Regions from separate parts of the Achromobacter xylosoxidans genome, predicted to be linked through region 2. Evidence: riboswitches for the same ligand, from Rfam matches in the RefSeq annotation. Region 2 holds a riboswitch; the other holds the start of a gene.
What was found. Region 2 has a riboswitch for glycine ahead of IAG39_RS11525 (D-amino acid dehydrogenase). Riboswitches for the same ligand answer to the same signal wherever they lie in the genome.
Positions count from the first base shown of each region.

Region 1: another riboswitch for glycine. It lies ahead of gcvT (glycine cleavage system aminomethyltransferase GcvT); the one in region 2 lies ahead of IAG39_RS11525 (D-amino acid dehydrogenase).

Region 1 covers NZ_CP061008.1:950,530-958,248, forward strand. Annotated here, with positions in the region: gene IAG39_RS04370 (arginine/lysine/ornithine decarboxylase) at 1-429, shown strand, start outside; gene IAG39_RS04375 (NAD(P)/FAD-dependent oxidoreductase) at 429-1,631, shown strand; gene IAG39_RS04380 (superoxide dismutase) at 1,781-2,395, shown strand; gene IAG39_RS04385 (ZIP family metal transporter) at 2,426-3,319, shown strand; glycine riboswitch at 3,375-3,470, shown strand; glycine riboswitch at 3,506-3,628, shown strand; gene gcvT (glycine cleavage system aminomethyltransferase GcvT) at 3,715-4,815, shown strand; gene gcvH (glycine cleavage system protein GcvH) at 4,914-5,291, shown strand; gene gcvP (aminomethyl-transferring glycine dehydrogenase) at 5,395-7,719, shown strand, end outside.
Region 2 covers NZ_CP061008.1:2,447,908-2,455,626, reverse strand. Annotated here, with positions in the region: gene IAG39_RS11540 (NAD/NADP-dependent octopine/nopaline dehydrogenase family protein) at 1-769, shown strand, start outside; gene IAG39_RS11535 (3-hydroxybutyryl-CoA dehydrogenase) at 786-1,781, shown strand; gene ampC (class C beta-lactamase) at 1,799-2,959, opposite strand; glycine riboswitch at 3,088-3,179, shown strand; glycine riboswitch at 3,181-3,272, shown strand; gene IAG39_RS11525 (D-amino acid dehydrogenase) at 3,317-4,546, shown strand; gene IAG39_RS11520 (hypothetical protein) at 4,697-4,879, shown strand; gene IAG39_RS11515 (metal-dependent hydrolase family protein) at 5,021-6,328, opposite strand; gene IAG39_RS11510 (alpha/beta fold hydrolase) at 6,395-7,177, opposite strand; gene IAG39_RS11505 (helix-turn-helix domain-containing protein) at 7,436-7,719, shown strand, end outside.

The sequences.
Region 1 (7,719 bases), 1.5 Mb from region 2:
CCGGAATTCTGCCGCGACCATCGCCGCTACGAGCGCATGGGCCTGCGCGACCTGTGCCAGGAGATCCACGAAGCCTACCGCGCCCGCGACGTGGCGCGCCTGACCACCGAGATGTACCTGAGCGACATGGTGCCGGCCCTCAAGCCGTCGGACGCCTTCGCCCGCATGGCGCACCGCGAGGTCGAGCGCGTCGACATCGACAAGCTCGAAGGCCGCGTCACCGGCGTGCTGCTGACGCCGTATCCTCCGGGCATCCCCCTGCTGATCCCGGGCGAACGCTTCAACCGCACCATCGTCCAGTACCTGCAGTTCGCGCGCGAGTTCAACCAGCGCTTCCCGGGCTTCGAAACCTACATTCACGGCCTGGCCGACGAAGTGGGTCCGGACGGCGAAAAGCGCTACTACGTCGACTGCCTGATCGAAGACTGATGTTCGATGTAGCAGTACTCGGCGCCGGCGCCGCGGGCATGATGTGTGCCGCGGTCGCCGGCCAGCGCGGCTTGCGCGTGGTGCTGGTCGACCACGCCGAGCGCCTGGCGGAGAAGATCCGCATTTCCGGCGGCGGCCGCTGCAACTTCACCAATATCGGCGCCGGCCCCGCCAACTTCCTCTCCGACAACCCGCACTTCTGCCGTTCGGCCTTGGCGGGTTACACGCCGCAGGATTTCCTGGCGCTGATGAAGCGCCACCACATCGCCTGGCACGAGAAGCATCGCGGCCAGCTGTTCTGCGACGATTCCAGCGAATCCATCATCGAAATGCTGCGCGCCGAGTGCGACGCGGGCAGGGTGCAGTGGCGCATGGGATGCTCGGTGGCCGAGATCGGCCATGGCGAGCAGGGCTACGAGCTGCGCACCAGCCAAGGCCCGATCCGCGCCGCGAAACTGGTGATCGCCACCGGCGGCATGGCCATTCCCCAACTGGGCGCCACCGATTTCGGCCTGAAGATCGCGCGGCAGTTCGGCCTGAAGGTCGTGGAACCGCGGCCCGCCCTGGTGCCGCTGACCTTCGATGCCGAGCAATGGCGGTCCCTGTCCGAATTGTCCGGCGTGGCGCTGGAGGTCAATCTGCACACGGGGCAGGGCAAGGCGCGCGGCGAGTTCCTCGAAGACCTGCTGTTCACCCATCGTGGCCTGTCCGGCCCCGCCATTCTGCAGATATCCAGCTACTGGAAGCCTGGCGAACCCATCGTGATCGATCTGGCGCCTGGCCGCGATCTGGCGGAAGAACTGTTGGCGTCGAAGTCGGGCAACCGGCAGCAGCTGCATACCGTGCTGGCGGGCCTCTGGCCCAAGCGCCTGGCTGACCGCTGGCTGCACCTGGCGGAGCAGGGCGGCAAGCCGGGCCTGGCGGCGCTGCGCCTGGCCGACGCGCCGGACAAGACCCTGCGCGCGCTGGCGCAGGACATCCATCAGTGGAGCCTGGTGCCCAGCGGCACCGCTGGCTACAAGAAGGCCGAAGTCATGCGCGGCGGCGTGGACACGCGCGGCCTGGACCAGAAGTCCATGCAGGCCAAGACCGTCGCCGGTCTTTATTTCATCGGCGAAGCCGTGGACGTCACGGGCTGGCTGGGCGGCTACAACTTCCAGTGGGCCTGGGCCTCGGGCGTGGCCTGCGGCAAGGCGCTCTAGCTTCCCCAGGCGGGACAGGGCGCCGATAGGCCGGCGCTATGGCAGGTATTGGAAACCTGCCATTGTTATATCAAATAAAAATACTTATCATTTATGTTTTCGATATAGATCCAAGCCCTGAATCGGGGGCGGATCTCACGGAGACATGCATGGCCTATACCCTCCCGCCCCTGCCGTATGCCTACGACGCCCTGGAACCCCACATCGACGCGATGACGATGGAGATCCACTACAGCAAGCACCATCAGACCTACGTCAACAGCCTGAACGCCGCGCTGGAAGGCGCGGGCATCGTCACCAACGAGCCGGTCGAGTCCCTGGTGGCGCGGCTGGAGCAGTTGCCCGAAGCCATACGCGGCGCCGTGCGCAACCATGGCGGCGGCCACGCGAACCACAGCCTGTTCTGGTCGGTCATGTCGCCCGAGGGCGGAGGCGAGCCGGATGGCGCGTTGGCGTCGGCCATTGACTCCGAGCTGGGCGGGCAGGCCGCCTTCCGCGATGCGTTCACCAAGGCCGCGCTGACCCGCTTTGGCAGCGGTTGGGCCTGGCTTTCGGTCACACCGGCCGGCAAGCTGGTGGTGGAAAGCAGCGCCAACCAGGACAGCCCCCTGATGCACGGAAACTCGCCCATTCTGGGGCTGGACGTGTGGGAGCACGCCTACTACCTGAAGTACCAGAACCGCAGGCCCGAGTACATCGGCGCCTTTTACAATGTCGTGAACTGGCCTGAAGTGGCGCGCCGCTACGCGGCGGCCCAGCGCTGAGCGCATCTCTCGCAAGGAGGGCAGCGGCACATGAATACCTTCAGCCGTCATCGCGTGCGGCCGGCGGCCACCAGCATCAGCGTGTGGACCCTGGCCGTATTGGTGGCCTGCCTGGGCCTGCACCAGCTGTGGGTCTATCTGGACGTGCGTGCGCCGCACGTGGGCGATGCCCTTCTGGGCGGACTGGTCGCAGCTGGCGCTACCGCCCTGGGCACCTTGCCCATCCTGTTCGCCCGGACCATCCCCCAGAAAATGCAGGACAGCATGTTCGGCTTCGGCGCCGGCGTGATGCTGGCCGCCAGCGCCTTTTCGCTGGTGGCGCCGGGCATCGCGGCGGGTCGCGACCTGGGTTATGGCCCCTGGGGCGCCGGCTTGACGGTAGGCGCTGCCGTGTTGCTGGGCGCGGCGGTGCTGCTGCTCATGGACCGTACCCTGCCGCACGAGCATTTCATCAAGGGCCGGGAAGGCATCGAGGCGCACCGCCTGCGCCGTACCTGGCTGTTCGTTTTCGCCATCACCCTGCATAACCTGCCGGAGGGCCTGGCCATTGGCGTGGGCTATGCGGGCAACGACGCCATGCGCGGCACCGCGCTGGCCACCGGCATTGCTATCCAGGACATTCCCGAAGGGCTGGTGGTGGCGGTGGCGCTGCTGGCGGCGGGCTACCAGCGCGCGTTTGCCGTGGCGCTGGGCATGCTGTCCGGCCTGGTCGAGCCGCTGGGCGCGGTCCTGGGCGCCGCCGTGGTGGGCTGGTCCGAGCCGCTGCTGCCCTGGGGCCTGGGTTTTGCCGCGGGCGCCATGCTGTTCGTGATCAGCCACGAGATCATCCCCGAATCGCACCGCAAGGGGCATGAGGTCTACGCGACCTGCGGGCTGATGCTGGGTTTCGTGCTGATGATGTTGTTGGACACGGCGCTGGGCTGAGGCCGCCGCAGGCATTCCCTGGCTGCGGCTTTCGTTGTATGCTTGCGCCGCTGTCACGCATGTTGCGGGAGAGAGCGGCCTGTACGTCCGGCCGCCGCCGAAGGCGCAATTCGCCCGGAATCGCTCAGGTAACCCATACCGCCCATGCTTGCCCTGTCCCGGTTTTTTTACCGCGCGGACGCGGCAAAACAGTACTCTGGAGAGACCTGGCGCCGCCCCTGAACTAGGGACATAGCGAGCAGCCCAGGCGCCGAAGGTGCAAACCCGCCATGCGGGGCAACTCTCAGGCAAAAGGACAGAGGGGCGGAAGATTCAGCCGTTGTACAAGTGCACCCCGCTTGGCACCACTGGCATTCCGTAACCCTGGCAACACTGCCGCCCCGGAGTTTCCGCGCATGTCCGCAACCCTCAAACGCACCCCGCTGGCTGAAGAACACATCGCCTCTGGCGCCCGCATGGTCGACTTCGGCGGCTGGGACATGCCGCTGGCCTACGGTTCGCAACTGGAAGAGCACCACGCGGTGCGGCAGGACGCCGGCATGTTCGACGTGTCGCACATGCTGAACGTCGACGTGGCCGGTCCGGACGCGTTCGCCTTCCTGCAGCGTCTGGTCGCCAACGACGTGTCCAAGCTGACCGTGCCCGGCAAGGCGCTGTACAGCTGCATGCTGAACCCGCAAGGCGGCGTGATCGACGACCTGATCATCTATTTCTTCGCCGCCGACGAATGGCGCGTCGTGGTCAATGCCGGCACGGCCGACAAGGACGTCGCCTGGATGCAGCGCGTCAAGCAGGCCGGCCAGTTCGACGTCGCCATCAACCCGCGCCGCGACCTGGCCATGGTGGCCGTGCAAGGCCCGAACGCCCGCGCCAAGGTCTGGGCCGCGCGCCCGGCCTGGCAGGCCGCCAGCGAGCCGCTGACGCCCTTCGTGGCCGCCCGCGTGGGTGACGACACCTTGGTGGCCCGTACCGGCTACACCGGCGAGGACGGTTTTGAAATCGTGCTGCCCGCCGCCGACGTGGTGCAACTGTGGCGCGACCTGGTCGCCCAGGGCGTTCGTCCCTGCGGCCTGGGCGCGCGCGACACGCTGCGCCTGGAAGCCGGCATGAATCTCTACGGCCAGGACATGGACGAGCTGACCCAGCCCGACCAGGCCGGCCTGACCTGGACCGTGTCCCTGAAGAACGCCGAGCGCCGCTTCATCGGCCGCGACGCGCTGGAACAGTTCGCCACGCCCGCCACCTTCATCGGCCTGAAGCTGCAAGAGCGCGGCGTGATGCGCGCGCATATGGCCGTGCGCACCAAGGAAGGCACGGGCGAGCTCACCAGCGGCACCATGTCGCCGACGCTGGGCGTGTCGATCGGCTTTGCCCGCCTGCCGCAAGGCGTCAAGCCGGGCGACACGGTCGAGGTCGACATCCGCGGCAAATGGGTGCCCGCCCTGGCTTGCAAATTGCCGTTCGTGCGTAACGGCAAAGCGGTCGAACACTCGTAAACTCGAAGCTTCGCGCGAGCCGCCGGCCCCTGGGGCGACGGCCGCCCGCGCGAGGCGCGCAACACCATTCATCTACCCGCATTCCCTCAGGAGTTCCCATGAGTCTGCCCACCGATCGCAAGTACACCGAGTCCCATGAATGGGTCAAAGCCGAAGGCGACGTGTTCGTCGTCGGCATCACCGATACCGCCCAGGATCAATTGGGCGACCTGGTCTTCGTTGGCGACGTGAAGGTCGGCGCCAAGCTGAACGCCGGTGAAACCGCTGGCGTGGTCGAATCGGTCAAGGCCGCTTCGGACATCTACGCTCCCGTGGCCGGCGAAATCGTCGCGTTCAACGAAGAGCTGGAAAACAATCCCAACCTGATCAACGAATCGGCCTTCACCGCCTGGATCTTCAAGATCAAGCCGGTCAACGCCGCCGACGCCGACAAGCTGCTCGACGCCGCCGGCTACGAAGCCGTCGCCAACGGCTAAGCCGCCTGGCCGGAACGGGCGCGCAGGCGCCAGCCACGCGCCCGTTCCGCAAGATGCAATACCGTCCGTCCTCCGACGACACCCGCTATCCCGAGACCTCTCCATGTCGCGCGCCCTAGACACCCACACCGACTTCATTCCCCGCCACATCGGCCCTTCCGACGCCGACCAGGCCGCCATGCTTGCCGTCATCGGCAGCGCCAGCCTGGACGCCCTGATCGAAGAAGTCGTGCCGCCCAAGATCCGCAGCCAGGCCCCGCTGGCGCTGCCCGCCTCGCGCAGCGAAACCGACGTGCTGGCCGAACTGAAGCAGATCGCCGGCCGCAACAAGGTCTACCGCAGCTACATCGGCCAGGGGTATTACGGCACGCAGACGCCCAACGTGGTGTTGCGCAACATTCTTGAGAATCCTGCCTGGTACACGGCCTACACGCCTTACCAGCCCGAGATCTCGCAGGGTCGCCTCGAAGCCCTCCTGAACTACCAGACCATGGTCGCCGACCTGACCGGGCTGGACATCTCCAACGCCTCGCTGCTGGACGAAAGCACCGCCGCCGCCGAAGCGATGACGCTGGCACGCCGCAGCGCCAAGTCGAAGAGCCCGGTGTTCTTCATTTCGCGCCACGTGCATCCCCAGACCATCGAAGTCGTGCGCACGCGCGCCGAAGGCCTGGACATTGAAATCACCATCGGCGACGAGGCCGAAGGCCTGCCCGAGTGCTTCGGCGTGCTGCTGCAATACCCGCACAGCACCGGCTCCGTCGCCGACTACCGCAAGCTGGCTGAAGCCGCGCATGCGCAAGGCGCCATCGTGGCCGTCGCCACCGACCTGCTGGCGCTGGCCTTGCTGGCCGCGCCCGGCGAATGGGGCGCGGATATCGCCATCGGTTCGGCCCAGCGTTTCGGCGTGCCGTTCGGCTTCGGCGGCCCGCATGCCGGCTTCATGGCCTGCAAGGACGCCTTCAAGCGCAACATGGCTGGCCGCCTGGTCGGCGTGTCCAAGGACGCGCAGGGCAACCCGGCCATGCGGCTGGCGCTGCAGACGCGCGAACAGCACATCCGCCGCGAAAAAGCCACCTCCAACATCTGCACCGCACAAGTGCTGCTGGCCGTGATGGCCGGCATGTACGCCGTGTGGCACGGTCCGGCCGGCATCCGCCGCATCGCCGAGCGCGTGCAGCGCAGCACCGCCATCCTGCGCGCCGAGCTGGTCAAGCTGGGCGTGAACGTCGTCAACGACACCTTCTTCGATACGCTGCTGCTGGAAACCGGCGCGGCGACGCCGGCCATCCTGACCGCCGCCGATTGTGCGCACATCAACCTGCGCCGCGTCGACGGCGCCCGCCTGGCGGTGTCGCTGGACGAGACCGTGACCGTGGCCGACCTGCAGGCGCTGGTCAATGTCTTCGCCGCCGGCCTGGAACGTGACGACGTCGAGCTCGACATCGACGCCCTGGACGCGGCCGCCGCCAGTGGCATCCCCGCCGGCGTGGCGCGCGAAAGCGCGATCCTGACGCACCCGGTGTTCTCCAGCGTGCAGTCGGAAACCGACATGCTGCGCTACCTGCGCAAGCTGGCCGACAAGGATCTGGCGCTGGATCGCACCATGATCCCGCTGGGCTCGTGCACCATGAAGCTCAACGCGACCGCCGAGATGATCCCCATCACCTGGCCCGAGTTCGCGCTGATCCACCCGTTCGCGCCGGCTTCGCAAAGCCAGGGCTACAACGAACTGATCGACCGCCTGTCGGCCGCGCTGTGCGAGATCACCGGCTACGACAACATCAGCCTGCAGCCCAACTCGGGCGCGCAGGGCGAGTACGCGGGCCTTCTGGCGATCCGCGGCTACCATCAGGCCAACGGCCAGCATCAGCGCAACATCTGCCTGATCCCGTCGTCGGCGCACGGCACCAACCCGGCCTCGGCGCAACTGGCCGGCATGGACGTGGTGGTGGTGGCGTCGGACGCCAACGGCAACGTCGATCTGGTTGATCTGCGCGCCAAGATCGAACAGGTCGGCGACAAGCTGGCCGCTTTGATGATCACGTATCCGTCGACCCATGGCGTGTTCGAGGAAGCCGTCACCGAGATCTGCGATCTGGTGCACCAGGCCGGCGGCCAGGTCTACCTGGACGGCGCCAACATGAACGCGATGGTGGGCGTGGCCCAGCCGGGCAAGTTCGGTTCGGACGTGTCCCACCTGAACCTGCACAAGACCTTCTGCATTCCGCACGGCGGCGGCGGCCCCGGCGTGGGTCCCGTGGCGGTGCGCGCGCACCTGGCGCCGTACCTGCCGGGCGTGGTGAACGAGCAGGGCAAGCTGCCCGGCGACGCCAAGGTCGGCCCGGTGTCGGCCGCGCCGTTCGGCTCGGCCGGCATCCTGCCGATTCCGTTCGTGTACATCTCGCTGATGGGCGCCGACGGCCTG
Region 2 (7,719 bases):
GCCGGGCACCTTCGGCTGCTACGTCTTCGCCCGCGCCATGAAAGAAGCAGGAAATGCCGCGAACACGGCCTTCGCCGAGACCGGCACCCTGCCCTACCTGGCCCGCAAACATGGCGAAAAAGTCGTGATCAGCGGCTACGCCACCCGCCTGCCCACCGGCGTCTTTCCGCGACGGCTGTCGGAGCAGGCGCTGGCCGTGATCCATCGCGCCTACCCCAGCATCGAACCGATAGAGGACGGGCTTTCGGGCGCGCTGATGAACGCCGGCCCCATCATCCATCCGCCGCTCATCATGATGAATGCAGGGCCGCTGGAACACTTCGACAAATGGGACATCCACAACGAAGGCACCCAGGCCTCCATACGGCGCGTGACCGACGCGCTGGACGCGGAGCGCATCGCCATCCGCGTGGCCCTGGGCTATGCCGCGCCGCACTTCCCGTTGGCCGACCACTATGCCGCCGAAGGCGATGAATGGATGTACGGCCGCGGCGCCCATGGCAGGCTCACCGACAGCGGCGACTGGCGCGAGGACATAGACCTGCACACGCACCGCTACATGCTGGAGGACACGCGGCTTGGCCTGTCATTCCTGGTGTCCGCCGGCCGCTGGGCGGGCGTGCCGACGCCTGTCGCACAAGGCCTGCTGAGCCTGGCCAGCGCGGTCACGGGACGCGACCTTTACGCCGAAGGACGCACGTTCGAACGCCTGGGCCTGGACCGCCTGTCGCGCGCGGACATGCGCCAGCTTCTGGCCAAAGGCTGCTGACACGGAGATGCAAGCCATGAACGAAAGACTCTGCGTAATCGGCGCCGGCCGCATGGGCGTGGGCATCACGCTGTCATACATCCATGCCGGACTGGACGTCACGCTGATAGACATCAAGCCGCGCCCGCCCGCCGAGCAGGCCGATTACTTCGCACGCGTGCGGGACGATCTGCGCCGCGAACTCGGCATCCTGTGCAGGCTGGGCTTGCTCGATGCCGCGCAGGCAGAGGTGGCGCTGGCGCGCATCCGCCTATGCACGCGCGAGGATGCCGAAGCAGATCTGCGGCAGGCGCGCGTGGTGTTCGAAGCCGTGCCTGAACGCCTGGACGCCAAGCGCGATGCCTTTCTGTGGTTGGGAGCGGCCTGCGCGCCGGACAGCATCATCGCGTCCACCACGTCCACCTTTCTGGTCACCGAACTGGCGGAGCTGGTGCAAGGTCCGCAGCGCTTCCTGAACGCGCACTGGCTCAACCCCGCCTACCTGATACCGCTGGTGGAAGTGAGCCGCGGCCCCCAGACCAGCGAGGCCGCGACGCAAGGGCTGCTGGCAGCGCTGCGCCTGGCGGGCAAGAAGCCCGTGCAGTGCGCCCCCGCTGCCGGCTACATCGTGCCCCGCATCCAGGCCCTGGCCATGAACGAAGCGGCCCGCATGGTGGAGGAAGGCGTGGCCAGCGCCGAAGACATCGACACGGCCGTGCGCCTGGGCTTCGGCCTGCGGTTTTCGGTTCTGGGGCTGCTGGAGTTCATCGACTGGGGCGGCGGCGACATCCTCTACTACGCCTCGCGCTACCTCGCCGATGCCATCGATCCGCGCTTCGCCTCGCCTGCCGTCATCGCCAGCAACATGGAACAAGGGCGCAACGGGCTGCGCGACGGCCAGGGCTTCTATGACTACGCCGGCATGGACGTAAATGCCTACAAGATGGAGCGGCTGGCGCAATTGTGCAAGCGTCTGGAAGTGATGGACCTGTTGCCCCGCCACAACGCGGCAAGGCAGCCGCCCGCGCGATAGCGCGCCGGCCTGCGCGCCTACTTTTCCAATTCGCCCAGGATCCGGTACGCCAGCCGGACCCTGGCCTCGTTCGGATAGTTGCGGTTGGCCAGTATCACGATGCCCAGCTTCTTCGACGGCACGAATGCCACATAGCCGCCGAAGCCGTTGGTCGAACCCGTCTTGTTGATCCACACGGCCTCCTGCGGCGGCAGCGGCGGGTTCAATGCGGTCACGGGCTGGCTCTGGCTGTTGTAGTTGCCGGCATTGGCCGTCAGCAACGCGTCCAGCGTCGCCGGATAGCGCAATTGCTCCCAGGCCAGGTCCTGGGTCATGTCGCCCAGCTGGTAATAGCCGACGTGCGTCTGCGCAATCGCGCCGCGCAGTTCGGCATCCGCGAGGTTCAAGCCCATGTTCGCGTCGACGAAGCGGATCAGGTCGCGCGCGCTGGTCTTCACGCCATAGGCTTCGTCGGCCAGCACGCCCGGATTCACGCGCACGGGCGCATCCTGCTTGTTGTAGCCCTGCGCGTAGTCCGCCATCCTGGCGGCCGGCACGTCGATGTAGGTGCTGGTCAGGCCCAGCTTGGGAAACAGGTCCCGCTCCATGGCCGCCTTGAACGGCCGGTTCAGGCTCTTGGCCGCAACCACGCCCAGCATGCCGATGCTGGGGTTGGCGTAGGTGCGATACGTGCCAGCGGCATGCTCGGGCTTCCAGGCCTTGAGGTAAGCCATCATCTGCGCCTGGTTCGTGACCGCGTCGGGCACCTGCAAGGGAAAGCCGCCGGTCGTGTGCGTCCCCAGGTTGATCAGGCTCAGTTTGGCGAAGTCGCTGCCGGCGAGCTCGGGCAGATACTTGGCCGGGCTGTCGCTCAGCGCCAGGCGGCCGCGCGCCTGTGCGTAGGTTGCCAGGGTTGCCGTGTAGGTCTTGCTGATGGAGCCGATCTCGTACAGCGTGTCGCTGTCGGCCCGCCTGCCGGTTTGCCTGGATGCCACGCCATAGTTGTAGAAATGTTGCGTCCCGTTGCGGGTCACGGCGATCGACATTCCCGCAATGCCATGTTCGCGCATGACGGCCTGGACCGCCTCGTCGACCTTGCTGTCGGTCTCCGCCTGTCCGGCCTGCGCCAGCCCGCAGCCTGCGGCCATCAGCGTAAACAATCCCGTGCGCAGCATGCTGTTCAAGCGCATTCTCGTCATTCCCTGTCGTGTCGGATCGGTGGCGCCGCGACGGCGGCGCGCAAGCATCGTAACGCGGCGCGGCGCCTTATTGGTACTAACCCTTGGTCTCATTTTGGGGGATTTTGGCTATCCTCGCCTCGTCGATCCAAAACCCCGCAGAAGAGACCTGCCCCCGCGGCAGGCGCCGACGGAGCAACCGCCCCGGAAACTCTCAGGCAAACAGGACTGCGCGGTCTAGACAATCTGGAGAGAGGCGCGGATTGCGCCCACCGAAGGGGAACCCGCCGCCGCCTGCGCCGCGGGTGAAGCTCTCAGGTACAGAGACAGATGGGGTGCTGCGGCCGGGTGGCCGCGGCCACTCAATCTGGAGCCATCATGCCCCGCATCGCCATCATTGGCGCCGGTATCACCGGCGTCACGTCCGCCTATGCCCTGAGCAAACTGGGATACCACGTCACCGTCTACGACCGCCAGCGCTATCCGGCCATGGAGACTTCCTACGCCAACGGCGGCCAGTTGTCGGCCAGCAACGCCGAGGTCTGGAACAGCACCGCCACCATCATGAAAGGCCTGCGCTGGCTCGGCCGCCACAACGCGCCGCTGCTGCTCAATCCCCGCTTCAGCTGGCACAAGTACTCCTGGCTGGCGCAGTTCATCGGACAGATCCGCAACTACCGCCGCAACACCATCGAGACCACGCGGCTTGCCATTGCCGCGCGCCAGCACCTGTACGCCATGGCGGAAGAAGAAGGCATAGATTTCGACCTGGAGCGCCGCGGCATCCTGCATATCTACCACGACGCCACCAGCTTCGAGACCGCGCGCCGCGCCAATGCGCTGCTGCAGGAAGGCGGGCTGGAGCGCTACGCGGTGTCGCCCGAGGAAGCGCGCAGCATCGAACCCACGCTGCAAACCCCTTGCCATGGCGGCTTCTACACGCCCTCGGACGCCACCGGCGACATCCACAAGTTCACCAGCGGCCTGGCCCGCGCCTGCGAGCGCCGCGGCGTGCGCTTCGCGCAGGACGCCGACATCCGCAACATCAGCGTGGACGGCGCGCCCTACGTGCTCGACGTCGCGCGCGAGGGCGGCGCGCGCCGCGAGCAGCACGAGGCCGACGCCATCGTCGTCTGCGCCGGCGCCGTCAGCCGGCAGTTCGCCAGGCAGCTGGGCGACACGCTCAACATCTACCCGGTCAAGGGCTATTCCATCAGCGTGCACCTGGACGACGCCGCCAGCCAGGCGGCCGCACCGCACGTCAGCCTGCTGGACGAAGCCGCCAAGATCGTCACCAGCCGCCTCGGCGACCGCTTCCGCGTGGCCGGCACGGCCGAGTTCAACGGCTTCAACATGGACATCCGCGCCGAACGCGTGCAGCCGCTGGTGGACTGGACCCGCAAGCACTTCCCCGGCATCCGAACTTCGCGCGTGGTGCCGTGGTGCGGGCTGCGCCCCATGACCCCGAGCATGATGCCCCGCGTGGGTCCGGGCAGGCGGCCCGGCGTGTTCTACAACACGGGGCATGGGCATCTGGGCTGGACCTTGTCGGCGGCGACGGCGCAGATGCTGGCGGCTAGCGTGAGGGAGGGGGTGGGAGAGGCTTGAGTTGAGGCGAGCAAACCCAGCATTGATGCAACCAGGTTTGCTCGTACCGCTTCGCCTACTTTCTGTCCGAATAATGGGAGAAAAGCCGGCGGATAAGTGAACTCCAGTCTACAGTTGCACCTGTCGGTACTTGCACTGGAGGCCCATGCCGTGAAACGCTCGCATCAAGACCAGGCGATTCCATACTGCAATCGCAGCGGGGATAAGGCGGAAGCCTATGCCCTGCTCAAGCTAATCGATCGAGGCCGGCGCGAAATATCGCAGGGAAACGTCATTCCTGCGGGCCACGTCTTTGCCCAATTTGAAGCAATGGACAAAGATGCCGAGGAATGACACTCCCGATTGCATTTCTTCCGCCCGTGGTGAATCTGTTCGCGGAAATTGATCTGCAAGCTCAATAATGCAAGCTCGCTACGAATGCTCAGGTCCCGACGCTGCGCGCTCCAACTCCTTGTGTGTGTAACGCCGCGTCGGTCAATGTACTAAGGCCGCATCCCTGTCTTCGGCAGTCAGCAGTTCCGCGTCCGCATCGTGCCGGAGACTGTCCTTGCACACCTCCCCATCCTTCACAACCAGCAAGATCCTCTCCGGATCCACCAGCAGCGACAGATCCTTCAGCGGATCCCCGTCGACCATGACCACGTCCGCCAGATAGCCGGGACGCAGCATGCCCAATTCCTGCGGTCGTTGCATGATCTCGCCGCCCAGCCGAGTGGCGGACACCAGCGCTTCGGTCGGGGTCATGCCGATGTAGTCCACGAAGTATTGCAGGTCGCGGGCGTTGGTGCCGTGCGGCATCCAGGCAAAGCCGTAGTCGCCGCCGGGCAGGATGCGGATGCCCCGCTTGTGCATCTTGCGCAGCGACTCCGAGGCGATTTCCAGTTCGCGCTTGTAGCCCATCTGCTCGGCGATGGCGGGCGTGATGCCGTACTCGGACGCGTTGAAGGCCGTCCTGATCAGCCAGCCTATGCCCGGCGCGACGAAGTGGCTGTCTTTCCTGGCTTCCAGCATGTCGAGCGCCTCTTCATCGGCAAAGCTGGCGTGGTAGATCATCTCGATGCCGTGGCGCACGCATTGCTTGACCGACTCGCTGGAGCGCGCGTGCGCCGCGACGCGCTTGCCATAGCGCTTGGCCTCGTTCGCCAGCATGGCGATCTCGTCTTCTGCGAACGGCGACATCTCGGCCGGCAGCCCGGCGATGTACTCGCCGGACAGATTTATCTTCAGGTGATCGACACCGTATTTGATGAAGGTGCGCGCCGAGCGCCGGATCTCTTCAGGGCCACAGCACACGCTGCCGAAGCTAAGCTCGTCGAACGGCATGTGCGGCAGCGAGTTGTCGCCCAGCGCGCCTATGGTGGTGATCTCCTGGCTGCCCGCCAGGTAACGCGGCCCCGGGCATTCGCCGGCGTTGATGGCGTTACGCAGCACCACGTCCAGGCGCGGCTTGGCCGCGGCCGCGCCGATGGCCGAGGTCCAGCCCATTTCCAGATAGCGTTTGGCCACGCGCACGCACCAGAGAATGTGCTCCTCCGGCGGCATGAACTGGATCGCCGCCAGCGTGGGCTGGTCGTTCCAGGAGAAATGCGTGTGCGCTTCCGTCATGCCGGGCATCAGGAAGCGGCCGCGCCCGTCGATGAGGCGCGCGCCCTCCCGGCTCACCTGCTCAGGCGCGCGCGCGACCTGCGCGATGCGCGCGCCATCGATCAACACTTCGCCTTGAAAGGGTTCCATGCCGCTGCCATCGAAGATGGCGACATTGGTAATGGCAATTCTGGACATGACAGGTCTCCTCCGGCCCGCGTCGAGGGGCCGATTTCTTATGTTGAAACGCCAGGAAAACGTGGCCTAGCGCAGCGCCGCGTGGAACTCCCGCAGGGCCTGCATGCAGGCTTGGGGCTTTTCGTAGGTGGTCCAGTGGCCGCATCCGTCCAGCACGATGCGGCGGCTGCCAGCGATGCGCGCGGCCAGGGCGTCAACGTTGGCGGGCGGCGCCACGCCGTCCTGGTCGCCGGTAATCAGGACAGTCGGTACGCCTATCGCTTCCGCGGCGGCCGGCTGCGCATCCGCCAGCGCCTCGCAGCTCTGCGCATAGCCTTCCGGCGGCTGGCGCATCACGCTCTCGCGCACCAGCGCCAGCACGGCGGGCTGATCCTGCCTGGTCTGGGCGCTGGTCGCGGCCTTGACGATGGCGTCAGCGATCTCCTGCATGGCCGCGTCGCCACCGCGGGCAAGCTGCGCCCGCGCACGGATGCCGGGCCGCCCCGCGTCCGGCGGCGCGGCCAGCGGGCCGAACAAGGCCAGCGACTTGACCCTGCCCGGATGCGTCACGGCAAGATGCTGGGCGACCACGGTACCCAGCGAATGCGCGGCGATGTGCGCCGCATCTACGTCCAGTACGTCCAGCAGTCCGGCCAATGCGTCCACATAGGCGGCGATGGACAGGCGCTTTTCGCCCAACGCCGAGCGCGCGCTGCCCGGCAGGTCGGGACGGATCACGCGAAAGCCGTCGAAGGCGCCCATGACGGGCGTCCAGGTATTCGAGGAACCGCCCAGGCCGTGTATGCACAACAGTGCCGGCCCCTCGCCGTCGATCTCCACGGCCATGCCGTTGACGTGTTGCGTGCTCATGCCGCCGTCTCCCTTTATCTGAACAGTCGCTGTCTGCATCGGCATTGCGCCGACGATTTTTCAGGACTGTATCGGCGCAGGCGGCGGCGCGCTTATCGCCGGGTGCGCGGACTTATCGCAGAGTCAGATTTTGTGCCTAGTGAATACACCTAGCGTGGAGAAGCGCGCAAACGCCCATAAAATTCCCGGAGCGCCGCACCCGCCCGCACGCAAGCCCAGGCTTGCGCGGCGAGGCGATAAGAAAAACGGGAGACAGAGATGCAGGAGACCTACGCCTTGCACGAAGGCGCGTTCGGCCGCGCCGTCGTGCTGGAACTGCGCGACGACCTGATCGCGCACGCGCATGCGGAAGTGCAGCTGGCCCTGTGGCTGGGCGGCGCGCGCGTGCAGGGCCATGTCGGCCAGACTCCGGTCCCCTACAGCGAACATCTGGCGCTAGGCACCAATACGTACGAATCGCACGACGCCAGGCTGCTTGAACGGTCGGGCCCGGCCATTTTCCTGGTGCTCTACATCGCCAAGCCCTGGCTGGACGAACGGCG